3 linked regions of the Variovorax paradoxus genome follow. The protein of the gene in region 1 interacts with the protein of each later gene in a pairwise test. Links are inferred from orthologs where the notes say so. Each region holds a gene or a part of one and is shown in the gene's direction. Other genes may lie near its edges. The genes, in order: dnaE, holA and dnaQ.

Region 1 (11,925 bases):
TCGACGATGTTGCAAGTCCGTAAATCACAGGAACGCGGTTATGCCGACCATGGCTGGCTGCGCTCGTTTCACAGCTTTTCTTTTGCCGGCTACTACGACCCGGCCCACATGGGCTTTGGCAACCTGCGGGTGATCAACGAAGACCGCGTGGCCGCGGGTGCCGGTTTTGGCACCCATGGTCACAAGGACATGGAAATCATCAGCTACGTGCTTTCGGGCGAACTGGCGCACAAGGACAGCATGGGGAACATCGAGTCCATCCCGCCGGGCGACGTGCAGCGCATGAGCGCGGGCCGCGGTGTGATGCACAGCGAGTTCAACCACAAGGCCGACGAGACCACGCACTTCCTGCAGATCTGGATCGAGCCGAACGTGCGCGGCATTGCGCCGGGCTACGAGCAGAAGAAATTCGGCAATGACGAAAAGCGCGGCAAGCTGCGCCTGGTGGCTTCACCCGACGGTGCCGACGGCTCGGTCACGGTGCACGCCGATGCGCGCCTGTTCGCAGGCCTGCTCGACGGTGATGAAAAAGCCAGCCTGGCGCTCGATCCCGAGCGCAAGAGCTACGTGCACCTGGTGCGCGGCGAACTCGAAGTGAACGGCCAGAAGCTGTCGGGCGGAGACGCCGCAATGCTCCAGGGCGAATCGCAATTGACGCTCGGCGCCGGCAAGGATGCCGAAGTGCTTGTGTTCGACCTGGCAGCCTGACCTGGCGGCCTGGGCAGGCGCACTCTTTGCTCCTGCTCTCTTCTTTCAAATTTCAATTTTCAACAACCGAGGAGTTTCATCATGACAACCACTGCAATCAGCGCAACCGCCATCAACAATCCCACCGCCGCGCAAGACACGCTGGCGCTGGTGGGCCGCATTTTGCTGGCGCTGCTTTTCGTGCCCGCGGGCTTCAGCAAGCTCATGGGCTTTGCGGGAACGGTGGGGTACATCTCGTCCGTCGGTGCGCCGCTGCCGCAGGTTGCGGCAGTCATTGCAATCGTCGTGGAGCTGGGTCTTGGCCTGATGCTGCTCGTCGGCTTCAAGACGCGCCTGGCGGCCGTGGTGCTGGCGGTGTTCACTGTGGCGGCTTCGGTGCTGTTCCACAATTACTGGAGCATGCCCGCCGACAAGGCCTTCGTGAACCAGCTGATGTTCTTCAAGAACATCGCCATTTCCGGCGGTTTGCTCGCCTTTGTCGCCTTCGGTGCCGGCCGTTTCAGCATCGACAAGCGCTGATCGGTTTGTCTTCTTGCCGCCTCTGATTTCTTCACCTTCAACTCAAAGTCATTTCATGTCCAAGATCGCAGTTGTTTTTCATTCGGGCTATGGCCACACGCAACGCATGGCCCAAGCCGTGGCAGAAGGCGCAAATGCCGAGCTGGTCCAGATCGATGCCGACGGCAACCTGCCGGCCGGCGGCTGGGAAACGTTGAATGCAGCCGACGCCATCATCATGGGTTCGCCCACCTACATGGGCAGCGTGAGCTGGCAGTTCAAGAAGTTTGCCGACGCGTCGTCCAAGCCGTGGTTCACGCAGGCCTGGAAAGACAAGATGTTTGCGGGCTTCACCAACAGTGCATCGATGAACGGCGACAAGCTCTCCACGCTGCACTACCTGTTCACGCTTGCAATGCAGCAAGGCGGCGTCTGGGTCGGCACTGCAATCATGCCGAGCAACACCAAGGCCGCGCAGCGCAACGACATCAACTACGTGGCTTCGTTCAGCGGCGCCATGGCTCAGTCGCCCTCGGACTCTTCGCCCGCCGAAATGCCGCAGGGCGACCTGGACACCGCCCGCCTGTTCGGCGAGCGCGTGGCCAAGGCCGCCGACCGCTGGGTGGCCGGCAAGGCCTGAGGCATGATGCGGCGTATGGACTCCCTTCAATCGCTGCATCCCGCCGACAAGGACCTCGGCGGCGGCTTCAAGGTACGGCGCCTGCTGCCGGCCGCGAAGCGCCGCTCGGTCGGCCCGTTCGTCTTTTTCGACCACTTTGGCCCGGCCACCGAGCAGCCCGGCGCCGAGCACGACGTGCGGCCGCATCCGCACATCGGCCTTTCCACGGTCACCTATCTTTTCGAGGGCGCGATGATGCATCGCGACAGCCTCGGCAGCGTGCAGGAAATCTTGCCCGGCGCCATCAACTGGATGACGGCGGGCCGCGGCATCGTGCACTCCGAGCGCAAGCCCGAGCGGCTCAAGGCAGATACCTACGTGAATCACGGCTTGCAGCTCTGGGCCGCGCTGCCGCAGGCGCATGAAGAGGTCGAGCCGAGCTTCGAGCACACGCCGGCCAGCGCCATTCCCGAGCTTGTGGAGCAGGGCGCGCAAGTGCGCGTGCTGGTGGGCGAGGCTTTTGGAAAGCGCTCACCGGTCAAGACGCGGTCGCAGACGCTCTACCTCGATATTGCGTTGCCCGCGGGCGGCCGCTTCGAACTGCCCGCGCTTGCAGCGGAACTAGCCGTCTATGCCGTCGATGCCGATGCGCGCGTCAACGGCGAGGCCATTGAGGCGCACACAATGGTTGTGCTGCCGGACGGCCAGGGCGCGGTGCTGAGCACCGATGTGGCGGTACGCCTGATGGTGATCGGCGGCGAGCCGCTCGATGGCCCGCGCTACATCACGTGGAACTTCGTCTCCAGCCGGCGCGAGCGCATTCTGGAGGCAGGGTCCGACTGGGCCGCACAGCGCATGGGCCATGTACCGGGTGAGACTGAATTCATTCCGCTGCCGGGCAAGCCCTTTGGCGTGCGGGAGCCCGACGTCGGCACCGTGCCGGTCTGACGGGTTCGCAGCAAAGAAGGCCTCGCGCTGCGGGGCCTAGCTTTTACGTTCCAGGTCGGGGTCTTCCGATGCGCGCGCACTCGCATCGGCTGCGCGCGCGCTCAGGTCTGGCGCCAGCGCGCGGCGGCCGTCGAACACGAAACAGTCGCCGTGGTAGTGCGCACCGCCGACTTCTTCAAAATATTTCAGGATGCCGCCTTCGAGCTGCAGCACATTCTCCACGCCTTCCTCGCGCATCAGGATGGCGGCCTTTTCGCAGCGGATGCCGCCCGTGCAGAAGCTCACCACCGTCTTGCCCGCGAAATCGGCGCGGTGCGCCTTGAGCGCCGGGGGGAACTCGGTGAACTTGGTGATGCGCCAGTCGATTGCGCCGTCGAAGGTGCCTTCGTCGACCTCGAAGTCGTTGCGCGTATCCAGCAGCGCAATCTCGCGGCCTGCGTCGTCATGCCCCTGGTCGAGCCAGCGCTTGAGCGTTTGCGCGTCCACGCCGGGTGCGCGGCCGGCCGCCGGCTGGATGGCCGGATGGTCCATGCGGATGATCTCGCGCTTGAGCTTCACCAACATGCGGCGGAAGGGCTGCGTGGCCGACCAGCTTTCCTTGGTTTCCAGGTCTGCAAAGCGCGGATCGGCGCGCAGGCTGGCCACAAAGCTGCGAATGGCGTCGGCAGCGCCAGCCAAAAACAGGTTGATGCCCTCGGGCGCCAGGAGGATGGTGCCCATGAGGCCCAGCGCCTGGGCGCGCCCGCGCAGGTCTTCACGCAGCACGGGGCTGTCGTCGATGGCTACGAACTTGTAGGCCGCAATATTCAAAATCTCTTGCACGGGGCGGAATTGTAGGGATTGCCAACCCACATCGTGGAGTGCCGGTTTCTACAATGGGAGGATGTTTGTTCACCTGCGCCTGCACACCGAGTTTTCCGTCGTCGACGGCACCAATCGAATCGACGAAGTCGTCAAGGCCGCCGCTGCCGACAAGCAGCCCGCACTGGCCATCACCGACCTGAACAACCTGTTCGGGGCGATCAAGTTCTACAAGCAGGGGCGCAGCAAGGGTGTCAAGCCGGTCATCGGCGCTGAAATCTTCGTCGAGGGGCTGGGCAAGGAGCCCGGCGTGCTCACGCGGATCGTGCTGCTGGTGCAGAACATGGAGGGCTACCTGCACCTTTCCGAGTTGCTGGCGCGTGCCTGGACGCAGAACGTGGGCCGGGGCCAGTCGCAGGCGGCCTGCAAGCTCGAATGGCTCGAAGAGTTGCAGGGTGGGCTGATTGCGCTTTCGGGCGCGCAAGCCGGACCGTTGGGTGCACCGCTCTTGCAGGGACAGGAAGAACGCGCCGCAGAGTTGGCGCTGCAGCTGGCGAGCATGTTCCCGCACCGCTTCTACATCGAGCTGCAGCGCGCCGGACGTCCGGAGGACGAGCCACATGTGATTGCCGCCGTGAAGCTCGCCGCGCGGCTGCGCCTGCCCGTGGTTGCCACGCACCCCGTGCAGTTTGCCGAACGCCAGGACTACGAAGCGCACGAGGCACGTGTCTGCATCTCGGAGGGTGAAATTCTTGGCAACCCGCGCCGGGTTCGCAAGTTCACCGAAGAGCAGTATTTCAAGTCGACCGCGGAGATGGAGGCGCTCTTTGCCGACGTGCCGAGTGCGTTGGCCAACACGGTCGAGATTGCCAAGCGCTGCAACCTGACGTTGGTGCTCGGCAAGCCGCAACTGCCTGATTTTCCGACGCCCTTCATCAGTGAAGGCGTTCGCATGCCGATCGACGAGTTCTTCCGCCAGGAGTCGTTCGCGGGCCTCGAGGAGCGGCTGGTGCACCTGTATCCAGACCCCGCCAAGCGCGATGCCGAGCGGCCGCGCTACGTCGAGCGGCTGGAGTTCGAGATCAACACCATCCTGAACATGGGGTTCCCGGGCTACTTCCTGATCGTGGGCGACTTCATCAAGTGGGCCAAGAACAACGGCTGTCCGGTGGGCCCGGGCCGGGGCTCGGGCGCGGGCTCGCTGGTGGCCTATGCGCTGAAGATCACCGACCTCGACCCGCTCGAATACAAGCTGCTGTTCGAACGCTTCCTGAACCCCGAACGCGTTTCGATGCCCGACTTCGACATCGACTTCTGCCAGGGCAATCGCGACCGCGTGATCGACTACGTGAAGGACAAGTACGGCCGCGAGGCCGTGAGCCAGATCGCCACCTTCGGAACGATGGCCGCGCGCGCCGCCATTCGAGACGTGGGCCGTGTGCTGGACATGAGCTACATGTTCTGCGACGGCATCAGCAAGCTCATTCCGAACAAGCCCGGCCAGCCTGTCACCATCCAGTACCCGCCCGATCCGAAGGTGGACGGCGACAAGAACAACTACGCCATCGAGATGGAGCCGCAGCTTGCGGCCCGCATCGAGAAGGAAGAAGAAGTGCGCATGCTGGTGGAGCTTGCGCAAAAGCTCGAAGGCATGACCCGCAACATCGGCATGCACGCGGGCGGCGTGCTGATTGCGCCCGGCAAGCTCACCGATTTTTGCCCGCTGTACCAGCAGCCCGGCAGCGACTCGGCCGTGAGCCAGTACGACAAGGACGACGTGGAGGCCATCGGCCTCGTGAAGTTCGACTTTCTGGGCTTGGCCACTCTCACCATTCTCGAGATTGCCAAAGAGTTCATCGTCAAGCGCCACAAGGGGCAGGAGAACTTCGCGTACGAGAACATCAGGCTGGACGACCGCGAAACCTACAAGCTGTTTTCCGAGGGCAAGACGGAAGCGGTGTTCCAGTTTGAAAGCCGCGGCATGCAGGGCATGCTGAAGGACGCACGGCCCACGCGCCTTGAAGACCTGATTGCGCTCAACGCGCTGTACCGGCCGGGCCCGATGGACCTGATTCCGAGCTTCGTGGCGCGCAAGCACGGCCGCGAAGAGGTGGAGTATCCGCATCCGGCCGTGGCCGAGATGCTCTCCGAGACCTACGGGATCATGGTCTACCAGGAGCAGGTGATGCAGACCGCGCAGATCCTGGGCGGCTACTCGCTTGGCGGCGCCGACCTGCTGCGCCGCGCCATGGGCAAGAAAAAGCTCGAGGAGATGGCCGAGCACCGCGAGAAATTCCGCGCGGGCGCGCTCAAGACGCACGGCATTCCGCAGGACAAGGCCGACGAGATCTTCGACTTGATGGAGAAGTTCGCGGGCTACGGCTTCAACAAGTCGCACGCCGCCGCATACTCGCTGCTGGCGTACCACACGGGCTGGCTCAAGGTCCATTACACGGCCGAGTTCTTCTGCGCCAACATGACCGTGGAAATGGACGACACCGACAAGCTCAAGGTGCTGTTCGAAGACGCGCAGAAAAACTTCGGCCTTACCTTCGAGCCGCCGGACGTGAACCGCGGCAACTACCGCTTCGAGCCGGTTACCGACAAGGTGATTCGCTACGGCCTGGGGGCCGTCAAGGGCACGGGACAACTCGCCGTCGAAGCCATTGTTCGGGCACGCGAAGAGGGCGGGCCGTTCAAGAGCCTGTTCGATTTTTGCGTGCGCATCGACCGCCAGCGCATCAACAAGCGCACGGTCGAAGCGCTCATCAAGGCCGGCGCGTTCGACGCCATCCAGCAGAACCGCGCCTCGCTCATTGCCTCGGTCGACCGCGCCTTCGAGTTTGCTGTGGCTACCGAGGCCAATGCGGCGCAGGTCGACATCTTCGGCGACAGCGAGCACGGCTCGGCCACCCAGGAGCCCGAACTGGTCGACGCCACGCCCTGGGGCGTGAAGGAGCGGCTCACCTACGAAAAGACGGCCGTGGGCTTCTATCTCTCGGGCCACCTGTTCGACGAAGTGGCGCACGAGGTGCGGCGCTTCTGCAAGCGCGAGATCGGCGACCTGATGGACACGCGCGACCAGCAGGTGATTGCGGGCATCGTGAGCGACTTCCGCGTGATCAACGGCCAGCGCGGACGGCTGGCGATCTTCAAGCTCGACGACAAGTCGGACTCCATCGACGCGACCGCCGACGAGGCGCTGATCAATGCGAACCGCAACACCCTGAAAGACGACGAACTGGTGATCGTGAGCGGGCGGCTCCAGCCGGGCCGCGGCGGTTTCGAGGCGCGCTTTCAGGTGCAGCAGGTGTGGGACCTGGCCACGGCGCGTTGCCGCTTCGGCAAGTTCCTGCGGGTGGCCGTGAATGGCAAGGCGCCCGACATCGCGCGCCTGGTGAAGGATTTTCCGCCGCGGACCGAGCAAAGCGAGCACGGCGACCTGGTGCAGGGGCTGCCCGTGCGCCTTTCAATGGCACGCGGCGGCGCGCAAGTCGAGTTGCAGCTTGGCGAGCGCGCCAAGTTCTTCCCGACCGATGCCGCGCTGGCAAGCTGGACGGCACAGGCTGAAGCTGGAAAAGCCGCGGTGGTCTACGACTGAACGAGCAAGACGGCTGAACGACGAGGTGGCCAGGCGCGCGTAACGCCTGGCCGGGTTCCTAGCGCTTGGGCCGCAGCGAGACGATCAGCGACGGGAAGATGCGTCCGTCGTTGTCGCGCGGCAGCTTGTCGGTCTTGCGTAGGCCCCGCTCGGCGGCTTCATCCCAGCTGGACAATCCGCTCGACTTGGTCAGCTTGACGCCGACGATGGTGCCGTCCGGCGCGAGGTTCACTTCGAACTCGGCGGCAGGATTGCCATTGACCGTTTCAGCATCGGGGAAGGTGATGTTCGGGCGAACCGCGGCGGCAATGCGCCCCGCATAGCCGCTCGAAGGCCCTGACGAACGCAAGGCAGTGCCCTTGGAGTCGTCGCTGCCGCTGGCGCCTGCAAGGCCTTGCATGCGCTTGAGCGTTGCAGCGCGGTCGGCGGCGGCCTGTTTGGCGGCAGCCTCGGCTTTTTTCGCCTCCGCCTGTTTGGCTTCGGCTTTCTTGGCTTCGGCCTGCTTGGCTTCTGCCTCCTGCTGCTGCTTTTTCTGCTCGGCCAGCTTCTTCTGCTGTTCCTTCTTGCGCTCGGCTTCGTCTTCGGCGCGCTGCTTGGCCTCGAGCTCTTTCTTGCGCTGCTGTTGCTGGCGCTCGAGCTCTCGCTCTTTCTGTTCTTTTTCTTCCTTGAGCTTCTTCTCGCGCTCGAGTGCGATGTCAGGGGCGCGCGGCGGCGGCGCGGGCTCGGGCGCCTTTACCTGGGGCGGCGGCGGCGGTGGCGGCGGTGCGGGAGCAGGCGGCGGAGGCGCGGGAGCAGGCGTAGGGGCTTGCGGTGCGGACAGGCGCGGTGCGGCCTGCTGCACGGTGGAAGACCACAGCTCGGCATCGACTGCGCCCTCGTCGGGGTCGCTGCGCCAGCGCACTCCCCACGTGAGCGCAGCGATGAGCAGCGCATGCGCGACCAATGCCAGCAGCACCGCACGTGGCGTGCCGCGTTGCGGCGGTGGTGCGAACTCGGGGCGATCCAGGGCGAGCGACATGCCTTATTTGCCACCCGTGGTGGTAACGGACAGGCCCACGCGCTCGATGCCGCTGCGCTTGAGCTGGTTCATCGCCTTCACGACGGTTTCGTACTTGACGGATTTGTCGGCGCTGATGACCACCGGGCGCTGGTCGTCGCCGCCTTGGGCGGTCTTGGCCGCGGAGCCGATCTGGGTCATGGGAACGGACGTGCCGCCGCTGCCGGCGGACGAGTCTTTCTTGATCTGCACTTCGTCGTCGCTCTTGATGACGATCTCGATGGGCTTGTCGGGCTGCTTGTTGGCACGGTCGACCGAGGGCAGGTTGATCACGCTCGGCGTGATGAGCGGCGCGGTGACCATGAAGATGATCAGCAGCACCAGCATCACGTCGATGAACGGGACCATGTTGATCTCGTTGATCGTGCGGCGGCCTCGGCCCCGGGATGAAACGGCGGGCATGCGCTTGGCCTCCGTTCAGCGGTTGCCCGGAGTCGCCGAAGCCGCCGTCGCGCTCGCGGCCGGATGGGCCGAGAGGTTGCGCTGCAGGATGTTCGAGAACTCCTCGATGTAGGTTTCGAGCGCAATGGCGATCTTGTCGATTTCGCGCGCAAAGCGGTTGTAGCCCACCACCGCCGGAATGGCGGCGAACAGGCCGATGGCGGTGGCCACCAGTGCTTCGGCAATGCCGGGCGCAACGGTGGCCAGCGTCACTTGGGCCAGCGCGGCCAGGCCGGTGAAGGCATGCATGATCCCCCAGACCGTGCCGAAGAGGCCGACGTAGGGCGATACCGAACCGACGGTGGCCAGGAACGACAGGTTTTGCTCGGCCGCGTCGAGTTCGCGCTGGAAGCTCGCGCGCATGGCGCGGCGGGCGCCGTCGAGCAGCGTGGGGGCGTCGCTCACGTGGCGCTCGCGCAGCTTCTGGTATTCGCGCATGCCCGAAGCGAAGATGCGCTCCATGGGGCCGGCGAACTTGGCATTTTGGGCGGCCGAGGCAAACAGCTCGTTCAGGCTGGTGCCCGACCAGAACTCGCGCTCGAAGTCGTCGTTCAGCGCGCGCATGCGGCGCAGTGCAAAGTATTTGCGGATGATCGCGGCCCAGCTGGCAATCGAGACGATTACCAGCAGCAGCACGACCAGTTGGACCACGAAGCTCGCGTGGAGGAGGAGATTGATGATCGAGAGGTCTTGGTTCATGGCTTGAAAGGTTGAGTCATGGAGCCGCCGGAGCGCTCGAGGGTTCCCGAAACTTGGGCCGGTATGCGCGCGGGGCGCAATGTGGTGGCGTCCACCCAGCCGATGCGGATGGTGCCTTCGCACAGCAGGACGGGCGCCGCAGCCCCCGTTCGCTCTTGCTCTGTTTTTGATAGCACCTGTTGACCGATTATCAACGACGCCGTACCCATTTGTCGGAGATCGGCTGTAACCAGCAGTTCGTCGTCGAGGCGGGAGGGGCGATGGTATTTGAGCTGCGTTTCGCTCACCACGAACTGTCCGCCGGTTTCCTCGCGCAGCTTTCGCTGCTCCACGCCCAGCGAGCGCAGCCATTCGGTTCGGCCGCGCTCCATGAACTTGAGGTAGTTGGCATAGAACACGATGCCGCCGGCATCGGTGTCTTCCCAGTAGACGCGAATTGGAAACGCGTAGCTCATCGGGCCGGGTTCGCGATCATCGCCCGCAGGCGTTCGATGGATTCCTCAAGATGCGCCATCGAACTGGCGGTGGAAAAGCGCACGAACTTGCTGGTTTCGGCTGTGCCGAAATCGCGGCCGGGGGTCACGGCCACATGGGCGCGCTTCATGGTTTCGAAGGCGAAATCCCAACTGCCCGAAATGCCGAGCTTCTCGGCGACGCTGGTGCAGTCGGCCCAGGCGTAGAAGGCGCCATCGGGCACCACCGGCACGTTGAGGCCAAGCGCGTCGAGCTGCGGAATGAACCAGTCGCGGCGCGCCTTGAACTCGGCGCGGCGGCGTTCGTATTCGGCAATGCTCGGCTCTTCGAAGCAGGCCAGCGCCGCATATTGCGACACGGTGCTGGGGCAGATGAAGAGGTTTTGCGCAAGCCGCTCGACCGCGGGCACCAGTGCTTCGGGCACCACGAGCCAGCCGAGGCGCCAGCCGGTCATGTTGAAGTACTTGCTGAAGCTGTTGATGCTGATGACGTTGTCGTCGATGGCGAGCGCCGTCTGGCCGAAGGCATCGTCGTACGAGAGGCCGAGGTAGATCTCGTCGATCAGCGTGATGCCGCCACGCTGCGACACCACGTTGTGGATGCGGCGCAGCTCGTCGGGCGCAATCGAGGTGCCCGTGGGGTTGGAAGGCGAGGCGAGCAGCACGCCGCGCGTCTTGCCGGTCCACGCGGCTTCGACCTTGGCGGCGGTGAGCTGAAAGCGCTCTTCAGCCGTCGTGGGGATCAATACGGCGGTGCCGTCCGCTGCGCTCACGAAGTGGCGGTTGCAGGGATAGCTCGGGTCGGGCAGCAGGATTTCGTCACCGGATTCGATGAGCGCCAGGCAGGCCAATTGCAGTGCGGCCGATGCACCGGCCGTCACCACGATGCGGCGCGCAGGCACGTCGACGCCAAAGCGCTGTGCATACCAGCCGCTGATGCGCTCGCGCAAATGATCGAGCCCCGTGGCCTGCGTGTACTGCGTGGCGCCGGCACGCACCGCGCGTGCGGCGGCTTCCTGCACCAGCGGCGGCGCGGTGAAGTCGGGCTCGCCGATGTTCAGGAAGATCATCGGCCGGTCGGTATGGGCCACTTCGCGCGCCAGCACGCCGGCGGCCTTGGCAACCTCCATCACATAGAACGGTTCGATGCGCTGTGCGCGCGCCGAGATTCTCACGTTCTTGCCTTGCCGGAAGTGCGGTCGGCCTCCACCTCGGCCGCGCGCAGTTGCGGCGCCAGGCCGTTGAGCACCGCGTTCACGTACTTGTGGCCGTCGGTGCCGCCGAATTCCTTGGCAAGCTCGATGCACTCGTTGAGCACCACGCGCCATGGCACGTCCAGGCAGTGCTGAAACTCGTACACGCCGATCCACATCACGGCGTGCTCGATGGGCGATATCTCTTCGAACTTGCGGTCCAGCAGCGGGCGGATCAGCGCGTCGAGCTGCTCCGCACCTTCGATGGCGCCGTGCAGCAGCGCGTCGTAATGCGCCGCGTCGGCCTTGTGGAAGCCTGCGAGGTCGCGCGTGAACTGGTCGATGGCGGCGGCGTCGTTGCGGCCCACCAGGTGCTGGTAGAGCGCCTGCAGCGCAAATTCGCGCGCGCGGCTGCGGTTGGACTTGGCCGAGGCCTTGCGTGCGCCGGTGCTGGTGAGGCCGGTGCGCGCCTGGCGCGGCTTGGCGCCTGCTGTCTTGTTGTTGTCTTCGGTCATTTGAGGGAGGCCAGCAATTGCGCCATCTCGACAGCCACCTGGGCCGCATCGCGGCCCTTGTCGGTCTGGCGGGCAATGGCTTGCTCCATGTTTTCAGTCGTGAGGATCGCGTTGGCGATAGGAATGCGATGGTCGAGCGCGATGCGGCTTACGCTCGCGCCGGATTCGTTGGCCACCAGTTCGAAGTGGTAGGTTTCGCCGCGGATGATGCAGCCCAGCGCCACAAGCGCGTGGTAGCCGCCGCGCACGGCCATGGCCTGCAGGGCCACGGGCACTTCAAGCGCGCCGGGAACCTGCACATGGTGGATGTCGTCCGCCGTCACGCCGAGCCTTTCGAACTCGGCAAGGCAGGCCGCGGCCAGCGCGTCGGTG
Region 2 (10,633 bases), 2.2 Mb from region 1 along the record:
CATCGTCGAATTTTCGATGCGCCTGGGCGCCGAGCCCGACAAGCTTTCGGCGGAAGACGTGAAAGCGCTGAAAGAGGTGGGGCTGACCGAACTCGAGATCCTCGACCTGATCCACTCGGTGGCGCTTTTTGCCTGGGCCAACCGGCTGATGCTCAACCTGGGCGAGCCGGTCTTTCCCGAGGCAACCGCAACCTCATAGGCGGGCGAGCAGCCCGGGCACGGTTTCAGCGGACAGATTCAGGGGCACCAGCAGGTCGTTCTGCTGCCGGAAGTCGGTGCCGCCCACCAGCGAGGCGGCATCCACGATGGTGCGCGTCGCTGGCGTGGGCACGCCGGCAATCCGGCCCAGCGCCTCGATGAACGCCAGTCCGTAGGGCATGTCTTCGGTCACATAGCGGGTGTCGGTGCGCACAGGCCCCGGCGGGCCGCCGCGCTTGGCATGCAGCTCGGCCGCAATGTCTTCGAGCCGCGCCGATTCGGTGCCGAACGATCGCGCAAAGTGTTCCTCGATGGGCCCGAGTTCGATGCCGAAGGCCTTGGCCACGGCCCGCCGTTCGAGGTCCAGCGCCTCGATCGCACGGGCCACGCCGGGGGTCATGCAGTGGTACTGCGGCCAGTTTTCCCCACGCTCGATGCGGCTCCAGTTGAAGATGGCGAGCGGGCCGTGGGACTGCGGATTGACGTTCGCGAGTGCGCTGGCCAGCGTGTTTTGCTGCGGAAAGAAGCCGTTGCCGAACAGGGCGGTGCACAGGGCAACGGCCTCCTCGAGGTTGACGCCCGGCAGCGCGGACACGCCGACCGCCTTGCGCCGCGTCATCACCTTGACCTGCGTGCCCGACTCGCGGCGCGCGGTCAGCACCGTGGTGCCGAAGCTCGCGACGGTGATCCGCAGACCCGCACGAAGGGCGCTTTCGTAGAGATAGAGCGAAGACAGCGAGGCCATCGAGCTGACGATCACCGTCTGCCCATCGCGCAGAAAGGGCCGCAGCGCATCCATCACGCGCCTGTGCCCGTTCACCGGCAGTGCGATCAGCAGCACATCCGAGGCATCGCAAAGCTCGGCCGCATCGCTCGCCACCTCGACGGTGACGGTGCACGGCTGCACGCCGCTGGCTTCGAGCGGCTGTGTGCGCAGCGCGTCGGCGCCCTGCCCGCCGGGCGACCAGAGCGTGATGCCGTGCCCCGCCTGCCTGAGCCACGCGGCGCTGGCGAGCGCGATAGCGCCAGCGCCGGCAATGCCTACCTGGTAGCGCTTTCCCGCCGGCTCAGTCAACCTTGATCCCGCCCTGCTTGATCACCTTCTCCCAGCGTTGGCTGTCTTCCGAAATGACTTTGGCCAGCGCCGGACCGGCGCCGCAGGTGTTCACGGCGCCGAGCTGTGCAAAACGCTGTTTCGTTTCGGGCAGGTTGCACACCTCGACCAGCGCTGCCGACAGCTTTTCGATGCCGGCCGCGGGCATGCGTGCCGGCGCCATCACGCCGACCCAGACCGGCACGTCCATGCCTGGCAGCCCTGTTGCCTCGGCCACCGTCGGCGGGGTGCCGAGGCTGGGCAGCGCCGCGCGCGAGAAGGTGCCGAGCACGCGGGCCTTGCCGCTTGCGACCATCGGCTCGATGGAGGCTGCGCTGGTCACGATCAGCGCCACCTGCCCGCCGAGCAGGTCGGTGAGCGCCGGGGCCGCGCCGCGATACGGCACATGCAGCAGGTTCACGCCGGCCGCCTGCGCCAGCAGCGCGCCCGTCAGGTGCGACACCGTGCCGTTGCCGGTGGATGCGTAGGTGACTTGGCCGGGCTTGGCCTTGGCGTCGCGCAGCAGGTCGGCCAAGGTCTTGTAGGGGCTTTCGGTGCGCACGGCCACCGTCATGGGCGTGTCCCCGACCAGGGCCACGGGCGCGAGGTCGTGCGCCGGGTCGTACGGCATCTTTGCCTGCAGGTGGGGGGTGATGGTGATGGCGCCGCCGGTGGCCAGGAGCACGGTGGCGCCGTCGGTCGCCTTGGCCACCGCATCGGCCGCCACGATGCCGCCAGCACCCGCCTTGTTGTCGACGATGACGGTGCCGCCCAGCTTTTCGGTCAGCTTGGCGCCCAGGTATCGGGCAATCACGTCCTGCGCGCCGCCCGGGGCGAAGGGCACGACGATTCGCAGCGGCTTGTCGTTGTTGGCCTGCTGCGCCCACAGCGGCGTGGCAGTGGCAAGGCAGGCCGCTAGGCCCAGAGCGAGGGGTTTCCAAAGCAGTTTCATGGCTTTTTCCGATCTGCGTCAGGTGGCAGGAAGTCCCGCATTTCTGGGGGCGAGTCTAGTCCGGCGCGATAATCCGCCTTCCCCGGCCGCTCCGAGCCGGGCTCCTGCCGAACCGTCATGAACCCCAGCTACAAACCCAGCGACGTCGAGTCCGCTGCCCAGGCGCAATGGAGCGCCGCCGATGCCTACCGCGTCACCGAGGACGCGAGCCGTAAAAAGTATTACGCCTGCTCGATGCTGCCGTACCCCAGCGGCAAGCTGCACATGGGCCATGTGCGCAACTACACCATCAACGACATGCTCACGCGCTACCTGCGCATGAGCGGCTACAACGTGCTCATGCCCATGGGCTGGGACGCCTTCGGCCTGCCGGCCGAGAACGCGGCGCTCAAGAACGGCGTGCCGCCGGCCAAGTGGACGTACGAGAACATCGACTACATGCGCGGGCAGCTCCAGGCCATGGGCCTGGCCATCGATTGGAGCCGCGAGATCGCCACCTGCGACCCGAGCTACTACAAATGGAACCAGTGGCTGTTCCTGAAGATGCTCGAAAAGGGCATTGCCTACCGCAAGACCCAGGTCGTCAACTGGGACCCGGTCGACCAGACCGTGCTCGCCAACGAGCAGGTGATCGACGGCAAGGGCTGGCGCACCGGCGCCACGGTCGAGCGCCGCGAGATCCCGGGCTACTACCTGAAGATCAGCGACTACGCCGAAGAACTGCTCGAGCACACCCAGCACAAGCTGCCGGGCTGGCCCGAACGCGTCAAGCTGATGCAGGAGAACTGGATCGGCAAGAGCGAGGGCGTGCGCTTCGCCTTCACGCACGACATCAAGGACGCGAGCGGCCAGCTGATCCAGGACGGCCGCATGTACGTGTTCACCACGCGCGCCGACACCATCATGGGCGTGACCTTCTGCGCCGTGGCACCCGAGCATCCGCTGGCCGCGCACGCCGCCACGCTCGACCCCAAGGTCGCGGCCTTCATCGAGGAATGCAAGGCCGGCGGCACCACCGAGGCCGAGCTTGCCACGCAAGAAAAGAAGGGCGTGCCCACGGGACTCACCGTGACGCACCCGATCACCGAAGAGCAGGTGCCGGTGTGGGTGGGCAACTATGTGCTCATCAACTACGGCGACGGCGCCGTGATGGGTGTGCCCGCGCACGACGAGCGCGACTTTGCCTTTGCCAACAAGTACGGCATCGAGATCATCCAGGTGGTGCTGGTCGACGACGAGCCGCACTTCGACTATCACAAGTGGCAGGACTGGTATGGCGACAAGCAGCGCGGCGTCACCATCAACTCCGACAACTTCAGCGGCATGACCCACAAGGAGGCCGTGGCCGCCGTGGCGCATGCGCTCGGCCAGAAGGGCCTTGGCGAGATGCAGACCACCTGGCGCCTGCGCGACTGGGGCGTGAGCCGCCAGCGCTACTGGGGCACGCCGATCCCGATCATCCATTGCGACGAACACGGCGCGGTGCCGGTCCCCGAGAAGGACCTGCCAGTGGTGCTGCCGACCGATTGCGTGCCCGACGGTTCGGGCAACCCGCTCGCCAAGCACGAAGGCTTCCATGCCGGCGTGGTCTGCCCCGTCTGCGGCAAGCCCGCGCGGCGCGAGACCGACACCATGGACACCTTCGTCGACAGCTCGTGGTACTTCATGCGCTACTGCGACCCGAAGAACGACCAGGCGATGGTGGCCGAGGGTGCCGACTACTGGATGCCGATGGACCAGTACATCGGCGGCATCGAGCACGCGATTCTTCACCTGCTGTACGCGCGCTTCTGGACCAAGGTGATGCGCGACCTGGGCCTTGTGAAGGCCGATGAGCCCTTCAGCAAGCTGCTCACGCAGGGCATGGTGCTGAACCACATCTACTACCACCGCGACGAAAAAGGCGGCAAGAACTACCACCCGCCGCTGGAGGTAACGCCCGTGCTCGACGCGCAGGGCCGCATCGTCGGAGGCACCACCGCCGACGGCATGAAGGTCGAGTACGGCGGTGTCGGCAAGATGGGCAAGAGCGAGCGCAATGGCGTCGACCCGCAAGACCTGATCGAGAAGTACGGCGCCGACACCGCGCGCCTGTACACCATGTTCACCGCGCCGCCGGAAGCCACGCTCGAGTGGAACGACGCGGCCGTCGAAGGCAGCTACCGGTTCCTGCGCCGGGTGTGGAACTTCGGCGTGGCGCAGGCCGACGTACAGCCCGTGGCCGTCGGCGGCCAGTCTTTCGGCAAGAACGCCCAGGCGCTGCGCCGCGAGGTGCACACCGTGCTGCGCCAGGTCGACTACGACTACCAGCGCATGCAATACAACACGGTGGTGTCGGGTGCGATGAAGCTGCTCAACGCGCTCGAAGGCTTCAAGCCAGACGGCAGCGCCGGCGACGCTGCCGCGCTGCGTGAAGGTTTCGGCATTCTGCTGCGTTGCCTCTACCCCGCCACGCCGCACATCGCCTTCCAGCTCTGGCAGCAGCTCGGCTACGACAAGGAACTGGGCGGCCTGCTCGACGCACCGTGGCCGGTGGTGGACCTGGCTGCGCTCGAGCAGGACGAGATCGAGCTCATGCTGCAGGTCAACGGCAAGCTGCGCGGCGCGCTGCGCGTGCCGGCCGGCGCTTCCAAGGCCGAGATCGAACAGCTCGCGCTTTCCTGCGACGACTTCGTCAAGTTCGCTGAAGGTGCGCCGGCCAAGCGCGTCATCGTGGTGCCCGGCCGCCTGGTCAACGTGGTCATTTGAATAACGACTCAAGCATGAACAATCGAATTGCCTCGCTGCCGCGCCGCAGCTTTCTACTGGGCCTGACCGCCGCGGGCGCAAGCCTCGCGCTGGCCGGCTGCGGGTTCGAGCTGCGCAAGGCGCCCGTGTTCGCGTTCAAGACGCTGGCCGTGTCGGGCAATTCGGAGCTCATCAACCGGCTGCGCCGCGAAATGCGCGCGGCCGGCACCGTGACGCTGGTGCCGCCCGCCGACGCGCAGACGGCCGACGCGATTCTCGAGATTCTCAACGAGAGCCGCGACCGCTTCGTGATCTCGACCAACTCCGCAGGCGCGCTGCGCGAACTGCAGCTGCAGCTGCGCGTGCGCTTCTCGCTGCGCACGCCCGGCGGCAAGACATTGCTGCCGGCAACCGAGGTTTCGCAGACGCGCGACCTGAGCTTCAACGAAACCAATGCGCTTGCGAAAGACGGCGAGGCCGAGCTGCTGTACCGCGACATGCAGGCCGACATCGCGCAGCAGCTGATGCGCCGCCTGGCTGCGGTCAAGGAACTCTAGGCGCGAGCCTGCGCCTGCCGCGATCCCATGCAACTTGCCAGCGCCCAGCTCGGGCCCCATCTGCAAAAGGGGCTGAAGTCTCTCTACACGATCCACGGCGACGAACCGTTGCTCGCGCAAGAGGCCGCGGATGCCATTCGCGCCGCGGCGCGCACCCAGGGCTATACCGAGCGCAGTTCGTACACCGTGGCCGGCGCGCACTTCGACTGGAGCGCGGTGCTTGCGGCGGGCGGTTCGCTCTCGCTCTTCGCGGACAAGCAAATCGTCGAGATCCGCATTCCCTCGGGCAAGCCCGGCAAGGACGGCAGCACGGCGCTGCAGCAATTGGCTGAAGCGGCGCAGGGCAACGACAGCACGCTCACGCTCGTGATGCTCCCGCGGCTGGACAAGGCCACGCGCACGGGCGCCTGGTTCTCGGCCTTGGAGAACAACGGCGCGAGCATCCAGGTCGACCCCATCGAACGTGCCGCGCTGCCGCAATGGATTGCGCAGCGGCTGGGCCTGCAGGGCCAGCGCGTGATGCCGGGCGATGAGGGCCAGCGCACGCTGCAATTCTTTGCCGACCGCGTCGAAGGCAACCTGCTTGCGGCGCACCAGGAAATCCAGAAGCTCGCCCTGCTGCATCCGGCGGGCGAACTGAGCTGGGAGCAGGTGGAGGCCGCGGTCAACAACGTGGCGCGCTATGACGTGTTCAAGCTGTCGGAGGCCGTGCTTGCGGGCAATCCGCAGCGCGTGGCGCGCATGCTCGACGGCCTGCAGGCCGAAGGCGAGGCCGAAGTGCTGGTGCACTACACGATTGCCGAGGACATCCGGGCACTGAAGCGCGTGAAAGATGCGATGGCCTCGGGCCGTCCGCTGCCCATGGCGCTGCGCGAGAACCGCATCTGGGGCCCGCGCGAACGTGCCTTCGAGCGCGTGCTGCCAAGGCTCGACGACCGCATGCTGGCCCGGCTGCTGCGCGCCGCGCATGTGGTGGACGGCATTTGCAAGGGCCTCAAGCAGCCCGATTGGCCCGCCAGCGGCTGGCAGGCGCTGCAGCGTCTGGCGCTGATGCTGTGCCGCGCTTGCAGCAGTGGCCCGGTTCCCTCTCGCTGAGGGAGAAAGGACAACGCCCAAGGGGTGCAAAGCCCGGGGTTGATCCAAATGCAGGAAAATGCCGACATGAACGCGTTCAACGTCAGCGAGCACATGCAGGCCCTCGGCCTGCAAGCCAAATCCGCCGCATTCCTCATGGCCCGTGCGGATGCAGCTACCAAAAACAGAGCATTGAAGGCCTTGGCCAAGCGCCTGCGCGAAGCCGGCCTCAGCCTTTCGGAGGCCAACCAGAGGGACCTGGAGCGTGCCACGGCCGCGGGCCTGCCGGCGCCGATGGTCGATCGCCTCAAGCTCACGCCCAAGGTCATCGAGACGGTGGCCCAGGGCTGCGAGCAGCTCGCCGGCATGGCGGACGTGATCGGCGAGATCATCGGCATGAAGCAGCAGCCCAGCGGCATTCGCGTCGGCCAGATGCGCGTGCCGATCGGCGTGTTCGGCATGATCTACGAGAGCCGCCCCAATGTGACCATCGAGGCTGCGAGCCTCGCCATCAAGAGCGGCAACGCGGCCATTCTGCGCGGCGGTTCGGAAGCCATCGAGTCGAACAAGGCGCTGGCGCTGCTGGTGTCCGAGGCACTCGCCGAAGCCGGCCTGCCGGTCGATGCGGTGCAATTGGTGCAAACCACCGACCGCGAGGCCGTGGGCCAGCTCATTGCCATGCCCGAGTTCGTGGACGTGATCATTCCGCGCGGCGGCAAGGGCCTGATCGAGCGCATCAGCCGCGACGCCAAGGTGCCGGTCATCAAGCACCTGGACGGCAATTGCCACGTCTATGTGGACGATTCGGCCGAATTTGAAATGGCGCTGCGCATCGTCGACAACGCCAAGACCCAGAAATACAGCCCCTGCAACGCGGCCGAAGGCCTCCTGGTGTCGGCCGCGGTGGCCGAAGACTTCCTGCCCCGCATTGGGGCCATCTTTGCGGCCAAGGGCGTGGAAATGCGCTGCGACCCGGCTGCAGCGCGCATCCTGCGAGCGGACGATGCCGCAGGTTCAAACGCAAGAATCGTCGATGCGGTCGAGTCCGACTGGTCCGAGGAATACCTTGCCGCGGTGATCAGCATCAAGGTGGTCGAAGGCGTCGACGAAGCCATCGCGCACATCAACCGCTACTCGAGCCATCACACCGACGCCATCGTCACGCGCGACCATGTGCATGCGCAGCGCTTTTTGCGCGAGGTCGATTCGGCCAGCGTCATGGTCAATGCGAGTACACGCTTCGCAGACGGTTTCGAGTTTGGCCTGGGGGCCGAGATCGGCATCAGCACCGACAAATTCCATGCGCGCGGGCCGGTCGGCATCGAAGGGCTGACCTCGCTCAAGTACGTGGTGCTGGGGCAGGGCGAAGTGCGCACCTGAGACCTGGAACGCGGCGGACTGAACCAAGTCCGGTATACGTAGTCTTGTCATTGGGGCGGCCACCCCCAAATCCTACAATTCCGCTATACCTTCAAGTACAAATCCAATAAGGCCGCCGCATGGTTCCGCATCTAGTCACCGCCCTGACCGGCCCGATCAACGAACTGGAGCAGCGGGTACTCGACTCCACGCCCGCCATCGAGCGCTGGTTCCGGCTCGAATGGATGGAACACACGCCCCCGTTCTACAGCGCGGTCGACATCCGCAATGCCGGCTTCAAGCTTGCGCCGGTCGACACCAATCTTTTTCCGGGCGGCTGGAACAATCTCACCAAGGAAATGCTGCCGCTCGCGGTGCAGGCCGCGCAGGCCGCCATCGAGAAGATCTGCCCGGAGGCGCGCAACCTGCTGGTCATTCCCGAGAACCACTCGAAGAACACCTTCTACCTTGCCAACATTGCGCAGCTGGTGCGCATCTTCCACATGGCGGGACTCAACGTGCGGGTGGGCTCCATCGACCCGGCCATCAAGTCGCCCAAGAAGATCGAGCTGCCCAACGGCGAAACCGTGTGCCTGGAGCCCGTGGTGCGCAGCAAGCGCCGCCTCGGCCTCAAGAATTTCGACCCCTGCACCATCCTGCTCAACAATGAGCTGTCGGCCGGCACGCCGGGCATTCTGGAAGACCTGCACGAGCAGTACCTGCTGCCGCCGCTGCACGCCGGCTGGTCGGTGCGGCGCAAGAGCAACCACCTGCACAGCTATGAAGAGCTGTCCAAGCGCTTCGGCAAGCTGCTGGGCATCGACCCCTGGCTCATCAACCCGATCTATGCGCGCGCCGAAGGCATCGACTTTGCCGAAGGCCGCGGCATCGACGTGCTGACCAGCCATGTGGACGCGGTGCTGACCAAGGTGCGCCGCAAGTACAAGGAATACGGCATCAACGAGAAGCCCTTCGTGATCGTCAAGGGCCAGACCGGCAGCGACGGCCCGGGCGTGATGACGGTGCACGACGCGAAAGAGGTCGAAGGCCTCGTCGGAAAGCCGCGCGCCGCAGCGGGCAGCAAGGCCGCCGCGGCCAGGGAGCTGCGCGGGCCCGGCGAGGTGATCGTGCAGGAAGGCGTGCTGACCAATGAGCGCGTGCACAACGGCGTGGCCGAGCCGGTGGTCTACATGATGGACCGCTACGTGGTGGGGGGGTTCTACCGCGTGCATGCCGAGCGCGCCCCGGACGAAAACCTGAAGTCTCCCGGCGCGAGCTTCGTGCCCCTGGCTTTTTCGGAAAGCGCGCATCTGCCGCAGCCCGGCGCCAAGCCCGGCGCGAGCGCGCCCAACCGCTTCTACATGTATGGCGTGGTGGGCCGCCTGGCCATGGTGGCAGCCAGCTACGAGATGGAAGCCACCGATCCGGACGCGGAAATCTACGAATGATTTTCCGGGGTGGGTTGCGGCAGGGGCGGTCGGCGGCAAAATAGCGGCCCCACAGTAAAGGAAACAAAAGGGCGGAGGGTGCGCGCAAACGGCTGAAAACGCCGGCGCGGCGGCATCCCGGGGCGTGTGACACCTGGTTACGCGTTTGCAGTTCGCTCTTTTTCCCATCGACTTCGTGTCACCTCCCAAATCTTCCTCCGCCGCCGCCTTGATCATCGGCACCATCGGTGTCGTCTATGGCGACATCGGCACCAGCGTGCTGTATGCAGTCAAGGAAGTGTTCGGCCACGGCCACCTTCCTTTCACCATCGAGAACGTCTACGGCATCCTGTCGATGTTCTTCTGGACGCTCACCGTCATCGTGTCCATCAAATATGTGGTGCTGGTGCTGCGGGCCGACAACGAAGGCGAGGGCGGCCTGGTTGCCATGCTCGCGCTGGCCTCGCGCGCGGTGGCCGACAAGCCCAGGCTGCGCAATGTGCTGCTGCTGGTGGGCATCTTCGGTACCTCGCTCTTCTATGGCGACGGCGTCATCACGCCCGCCATTTCGGTGCTTTCGGCGGTCGAGGGCCTCGAGGTGGTGTCGCCCCACTTCAAGCACTATGTGCTGCCGGTCACGCTGCTGGTGCTGTTCTGCCTCTTCGTGGTGCAAAAGCGCGGCACCGCGGGCATCGGCAAGTTCTTCGGCCCGATCACGCTGGTGTGGTTCCTGGCCATTGCCGTGCTTGGCGTGTCGCAGATCGTTCACCACCCCGAGATTCTCAAAGCGCTGAACCCCTGGTTCGCGCTGAAGTTCATGTGGGACAACCCGGGCACCAGCTTCATCCTGCTGGGCGCCACGGTGCTGTGCGTCACGGGTGCCGAGGCGCTCTACGCCGACCTGGGCCACTTCGGCAAGCGGCCGATCCGCCTGGCGTGGTTCACGGTGGTGATGCCGGCGCTCACGCTCAACTACTTCGGGCAAGGCGCATTGCTGCTCGAGAACCCGGAGGCCGTGAAGAACCCGTTCTTCATGATGGCGCCCGAATGGGCACTCGTTCCGCTGGTGCTGCTGGCCACGGCCGCCACGGTCATTGCGTCGCAGGCACTCATTACCGGCGCCTTCAGCGTCACGCGCCAGGTCATCCAGCTGGGCTACCTGCCGCGCCTGAACATCGAGCACACGAGCGTGCGCACTGCCGGGCAGATCTACATTCCGCTGGTCAACTGGGGCCTGTTCGTGGCC
Region 3 (3,556 bases), 3.6 Mb from region 1 along the record:
CATGGGCGGCCTGGTCGAGCGCATCGTGCCGCGCAACCAGACCATCCCCACCGCGATGGCGCAGGACTTCACCACCTATCAAGACGGCCAGACGGCCCTTGCGTTGCACGTTGTGCAGGGCGAGCGCGACCTCGTCGCCGATTGCCGGAGCCTCGCGCGCTTTACGCTGCGCGGCATTCCGCCGATGGCCGCGGGTGCAGCGCGCATCCGCGTGACCTTCACGGTCGATGCCGATGGCCTTCTGAGCGTCAGCGCCAAGGAGCAGGGCAGCGGCGTCGAGGCCAGCGTCACGGTCAAGCCGTCGTACGGGCTTTCGGACGACCAGATTGCGACCATGCTGCAGGAGAGTTTTTCCACGGCGCAGCAGGACATGCAGGCGCGTGCGCTGGTCGAGGCCCGCGTGGATGCCGAGCGCATGCTGCTCGCCACGCAGAGCGCACTCGATGCCGACGGCGATTTGCTGACCGAAGATGAACGTGCCGCCATCGACGCTTCGATGGCAAAGCTGCGCGAAGCCGCCACGGGCACAGACGCCGCCACGATAGAAGCCGCCACCAAGGCGCTGGCCAACGACACCGAAGCCTTCGCCGCCCAGCGCATGAACGCGGGCATTGCGCGTGCCTTGTCGGGCCGCAAGGTCGAATCCCTCTAAGAACAGCATGCCCACCATCAAGATTTTTCCGCATCCCGAATACTGCCCGCAGGGTGCAGAAATCACGGCGCCGGCCGGCACCTCCATATGCGAGGCGCTGCTCGACAATCACATCAATATCGAGCACGCGTGCGAGATGAGCTGCGCCTGCACCACCTGCCACGTCATCGTGCGCCAGGGGTTCAGTTCGCTGAACGAAGCCGAAGAGGGCGAGGAAGACCTGCTCGACCGCGCCTGGGGCCTGGAGCCACAATCGCGCCTCAGCTGCCAGGCCATCCTGGCGCAGGAAGACGTGACGGTCGAGATTCCGAAATACTCGATCAACCACGCCAAAGAGAACCATTGAGAGAGCCCCCGAATGTCGCGCCAGATCGTCCTCGACACTGAAACCACCGGCCTTTCCGCCGAGAACGGCGACCGCATCATCGAGCTCGGCTGCGTGGAGCTGTTTGCGCGCAAGCTTACGGGCAACGACCTGCACATCTACTTCAACCCCGAGCGCGAGAGCCATGAAGACGCGCTCAAGGTGCACGGCCTCACGACCGACTTCTTGCGCGACAAGCCAAAGTTCGCCACGCTGGCCAACGACATCGTCGAGTACCTGCGCGGCGCCGAGCTGATCATTCACAACGCGGCCTTCGACGTCGGCTTTCTCAACAAGGAACTCGAGCTGGCCGGCCTGCCGCCGCTGCGCACCTTCGTCGGCGAAGTGACCGACACGCTGGCCATGGCCAAGCAGGTGTATCCGGGCAAGCGCAATTCGCTCGATGCGCTTTGCGACCGCTTTGGCGTCGACCGCTCGAACCGCACCTTTCACGGCGCCAAGCTCGACGCGCAGCTGCTGGCCGACGTGTACATCAATCTCACGCGCGGCCAGGACGCGCTCTTGATCGATGTGTCGTCGAACGAGCCGGCGCAGGGCACCACGGTGGTTGCCATCGACCTGAGCCAGTTCGACCTGCCGGTGATCATTGCGGGCGAGCAGGAGCTTGCGGCGCATGAGGCGGTGTTGTCGCAGCTCGACAAATCGAGCGGCGGGCGCACGCTGTTTCGGCAAAACGGCTGAAATGCTGTGGCATAATCGAAGGCTTCGCGCAACGCGATTAATTCAACGGCACCGAAACACGGCGCCAGAGAATTGACAGGGCGGTTAGCTCAGGGGTAGAGCACAGCATTCACACTGCTGGGGTCGGAGGTTCGAAGCCTCCACCGCCCACCAAATTCCCCCAAACGAAATCAGCGACTTGGATTGTCCAAGTCGCTTTTTGTTTTGCGCGCCGCTTTTGGGCCCGCCGCACGCAACTGTCGACTCGTGCTGACGCCAGTTCCCGCTTCGCACCGGCCCAGTTTGCTGGCCGAACGCGTACACCCACCGGGAAGGAGACCGACCATGGCCACTCACCCCGACATTCCGCCAGACCTGCCCGTGGAGCCCGACGAAGGGCCGAGCACGCCGCCCGACGATCCGACCGATCCCGAGCCTCCGCCCACCATCTCGTGAATCCGGCGCGCGGGCCGCGATAAGCTCGCGCCATGGATGAACTTGATTGCGCCGTCATCGGCGGGGGTGTGGTGGGCCTGGCAGTGGCGCGCGCGTTGGCGCTCGCGGGCCGGGAAGTGGTGGTGCTCGAGGCGGAAGGTGCCATTGGCACCGGAACCAGTTCCCGCAACAGCGAGGTAATTCACGCGGGCATCTACTATCCGCAGGGCTCGCTCAAGGCCCGGCTGTGCGTGGAGGGCAAGCAGGCGCTTTATGAATATGCCGCGGAGCGCAGCTTGCCGCACAAGCGCTGCGGCAAGCTGATCGTGGCGACCTCGCCCGAGCAGATGGCGCAGCTCGAAGTCATTCGCGCCAAGGCTGCGGCCAACGGCGTCCATGACCTAGTGCTGCTGACCGCGGACGAGGCCGTCGCGATGGAGCCGCAGTTGCATTGCGTGGCCGCATTGCACTCGCCGAGTACCGGCATCGTCGACAGCCATGCGCTGATGCTGAGCCTGCTGGGCGACCTGGAGAACGCAGGCGGAATGCTGGCGCTGAAATCGCCCATTGCACGCGCGGAATGTGGCGCGGACGCTATTGTGCTGGTAGCGGAAGACGGCACGGCGCTGCGCTGCAATACCGTCATCAATGCGGCGGGGCTCAACGCGCCTGAGCTGGCCAGGCGATTCGAAGGCCTGCCTGCGGCAGCCGTACCGACGGCGTACTTTGCAAAGGGCAACTACTTCACCCTGTCTGGACGTGCGCCTTTCACCCGGTTGATCTACCCGGTGCCCGAGGCCGGCGGCCTGGGGGTGCACCTGACGCTCGATCTGGGCGGCCAAGCCAAGTTCGGCCCCGATGTGCAATGGGTGGAGTCGGCCGACGACCTGGTGGTGGACCCGGCGCGCGGCGACGGCTTCTACGCCGAGGTGCGCAAGTATTGGCCCGCGCTGCCTGAAGGGGGATTGATACCGGGTTACGCCGGCATGCGCCCGAAGATTTCCGGACCGAACGAGCCCGCCCGCGACTTCATGATCGAAGGACCCGAGTCGCACGGAGTGAGGGGGCTCGTCAATCTCTTCGGCATCGAATCGCCGGGGCTCACGAGCAGCCTTGCCATCGGAGGCTATGTGGCTCGCTTGCTTGAAAGCGCCTGACGGAGGCCGCGCAGCCCCTTTGTGTGCAGAAGTCTGAAGAACTGCCGCGCATGAGGGGCTTTTGTGCCTGTAACATGACACCACGCCATTTGCTGGCGTGAAGCCGCCGGCGCGGTGCCGGTGTCATCACGGAGGAAAGATTCCAATGAGTGCATCCAACAACATCGAGGCAGCAGCCGAAGACATCGCGAGCGACGTGCGCGGCGTGCTGGCCAGCAAGGACCTGGATTCGGTTCCCCACATCAAGGCGCTGCGCCAGCGCATCGA

What was found.
Region 2: the proteins of dnaE (region 1) and holA interact in binary tests that used the Escherichia coli proteins (3 or more experiments, as listed by UniProt). The link is inferred for Variovorax paradoxus from one-to-one orthologs.
Region 3: the proteins of dnaE (region 1) and dnaQ interact in binary tests that used the Escherichia coli proteins (3 or more experiments, as listed by UniProt). The link is inferred for Variovorax paradoxus from one-to-one orthologs.

The regions. Positions count from the first base shown.
Region 1 is NZ_CP123990.1:5,371,776-5,383,700, reverse strand. Bases 3,266-7,375 are described here. They hold dnaE (DNA polymerase III subunit alpha), read left to right. Parts: upstream 3,266-3,656; coding sequence 3,657-7,175; downstream 7,176-7,375. Other genes in these bases: tolA (cell envelope integrity protein TolA), read right to left, coding at 7,234-7,375; QHG62_RS25750 (sulfurtransferase), read right to left, coding at 3,266-3,595. In the rest of the region: QHG62_RS25770 (pirin family protein), read left to right, coding at 7-708; QHG62_RS25765 (DoxX family protein), read left to right, coding at 790-1,227; QHG62_RS25760 (flavodoxin family protein), read left to right, coding at 1,283-1,846; QHG62_RS25755 (pirin family protein), read left to right, coding at 1,862-2,773; more of QHG62_RS25750, read right to left, coding at 2,810-3,265; more of tolA, read right to left, coding at 7,376-8,193; QHG62_RS25735 (ExbD/TolR family protein), read right to left, coding at 8,197-8,634; protein TolQ, read right to left, coding at 8,650-9,372; ybgC (tol-pal system-associated acyl-CoA thioesterase), read right to left, coding at 9,369-9,827; QHG62_RS25720 (pyridoxal phosphate-dependent aminotransferase), read right to left, coding at 9,824-11,020; transcription antitermination factor NusB, read right to left, coding at 11,017-11,553; ribH (6,7-dimethyl-8-ribityllumazine synthase), read right to left, coding at 11,550-11,925. UniProt on the Escherichia coli protein: DNA polymerase III is a complex, multichain enzyme responsible for most of the replicative synthesis in bacteria. This DNA polymerase also exhibits 3' to 5' exonuclease activity. The alpha chain is the DNA polymerase catalytic subunit.
Region 2 is NZ_CP123990.1:3,131,094-3,141,726, forward strand. Bases 4,771-7,588 are described here. They hold holA (DNA polymerase III subunit delta), read left to right. Parts: upstream 4,771-5,554; coding sequence 5,555-6,622; downstream 6,623-7,588. Other genes in these bases: leuS (leucine--tRNA ligase), read left to right, coding at 4,771-4,991; lptE (LPS assembly lipoprotein LptE), read left to right, coding at 5,006-5,527; QHG62_RS15210 (glutamate-5-semialdehyde dehydrogenase), read left to right, coding at 6,689-7,588. Outside these bases: QHG62_RS15180 (peroxidase-related enzyme), read left to right, coding at 1-199; QHG62_RS15185 (NAD/NADP-dependent octopine/nopaline dehydrogenase family protein), read right to left, coding at 194-1,273; QHG62_RS15190 (Bug family tripartite tricarboxylate transporter substrate binding protein), read right to left, coding at 1,266-2,243; more of leuS, read left to right, coding at 2,361-4,770; more of QHG62_RS15210, read left to right, coding at 7,589-7,981; gshA (glutamate--cysteine ligase), read left to right, coding at 8,101-9,408; QHG62_RS15220 (potassium transporter Kup), read left to right, coding at 9,584-10,633. UniProt on the Escherichia coli protein: Part of the beta sliding clamp loading complex, which hydrolyzes ATP to load the beta clamp onto primed DNA to form the DNA replication pre-initiation complex.
Region 3 is NZ_CP123990.1:1,769,614-1,773,169, forward strand. Bases 1-2,864 are described here. They hold dnaQ (DNA polymerase III subunit epsilon), read left to right. Parts: upstream 1-1,010; coding sequence 1,011-1,718; downstream 1,719-2,864. Other genes in these bases: hscA (Fe-S protein assembly chaperone HscA), read left to right, coding at 1-652; fdx (ISC system 2Fe-2S type ferredoxin), read left to right, coding at 660-998; QHG62_RS08725 (stereocilin), read left to right, coding at 2,043-2,153; QHG62_RS08730 (NAD(P)/FAD-dependent oxidoreductase), read left to right, coding at 2,186-2,864. In the rest of the region: more of QHG62_RS08730, read left to right, coding at 2,865-3,289; QHG62_RS08735 (glycine zipper domain-containing protein), read left to right, coding at 3,435-3,556. UniProt on the Escherichia coli protein: DNA polymerase III is a complex, multichain enzyme responsible for most of the replicative synthesis in bacteria. The epsilon subunit contain the editing function and is a proofreading 3'-5' exonuclease.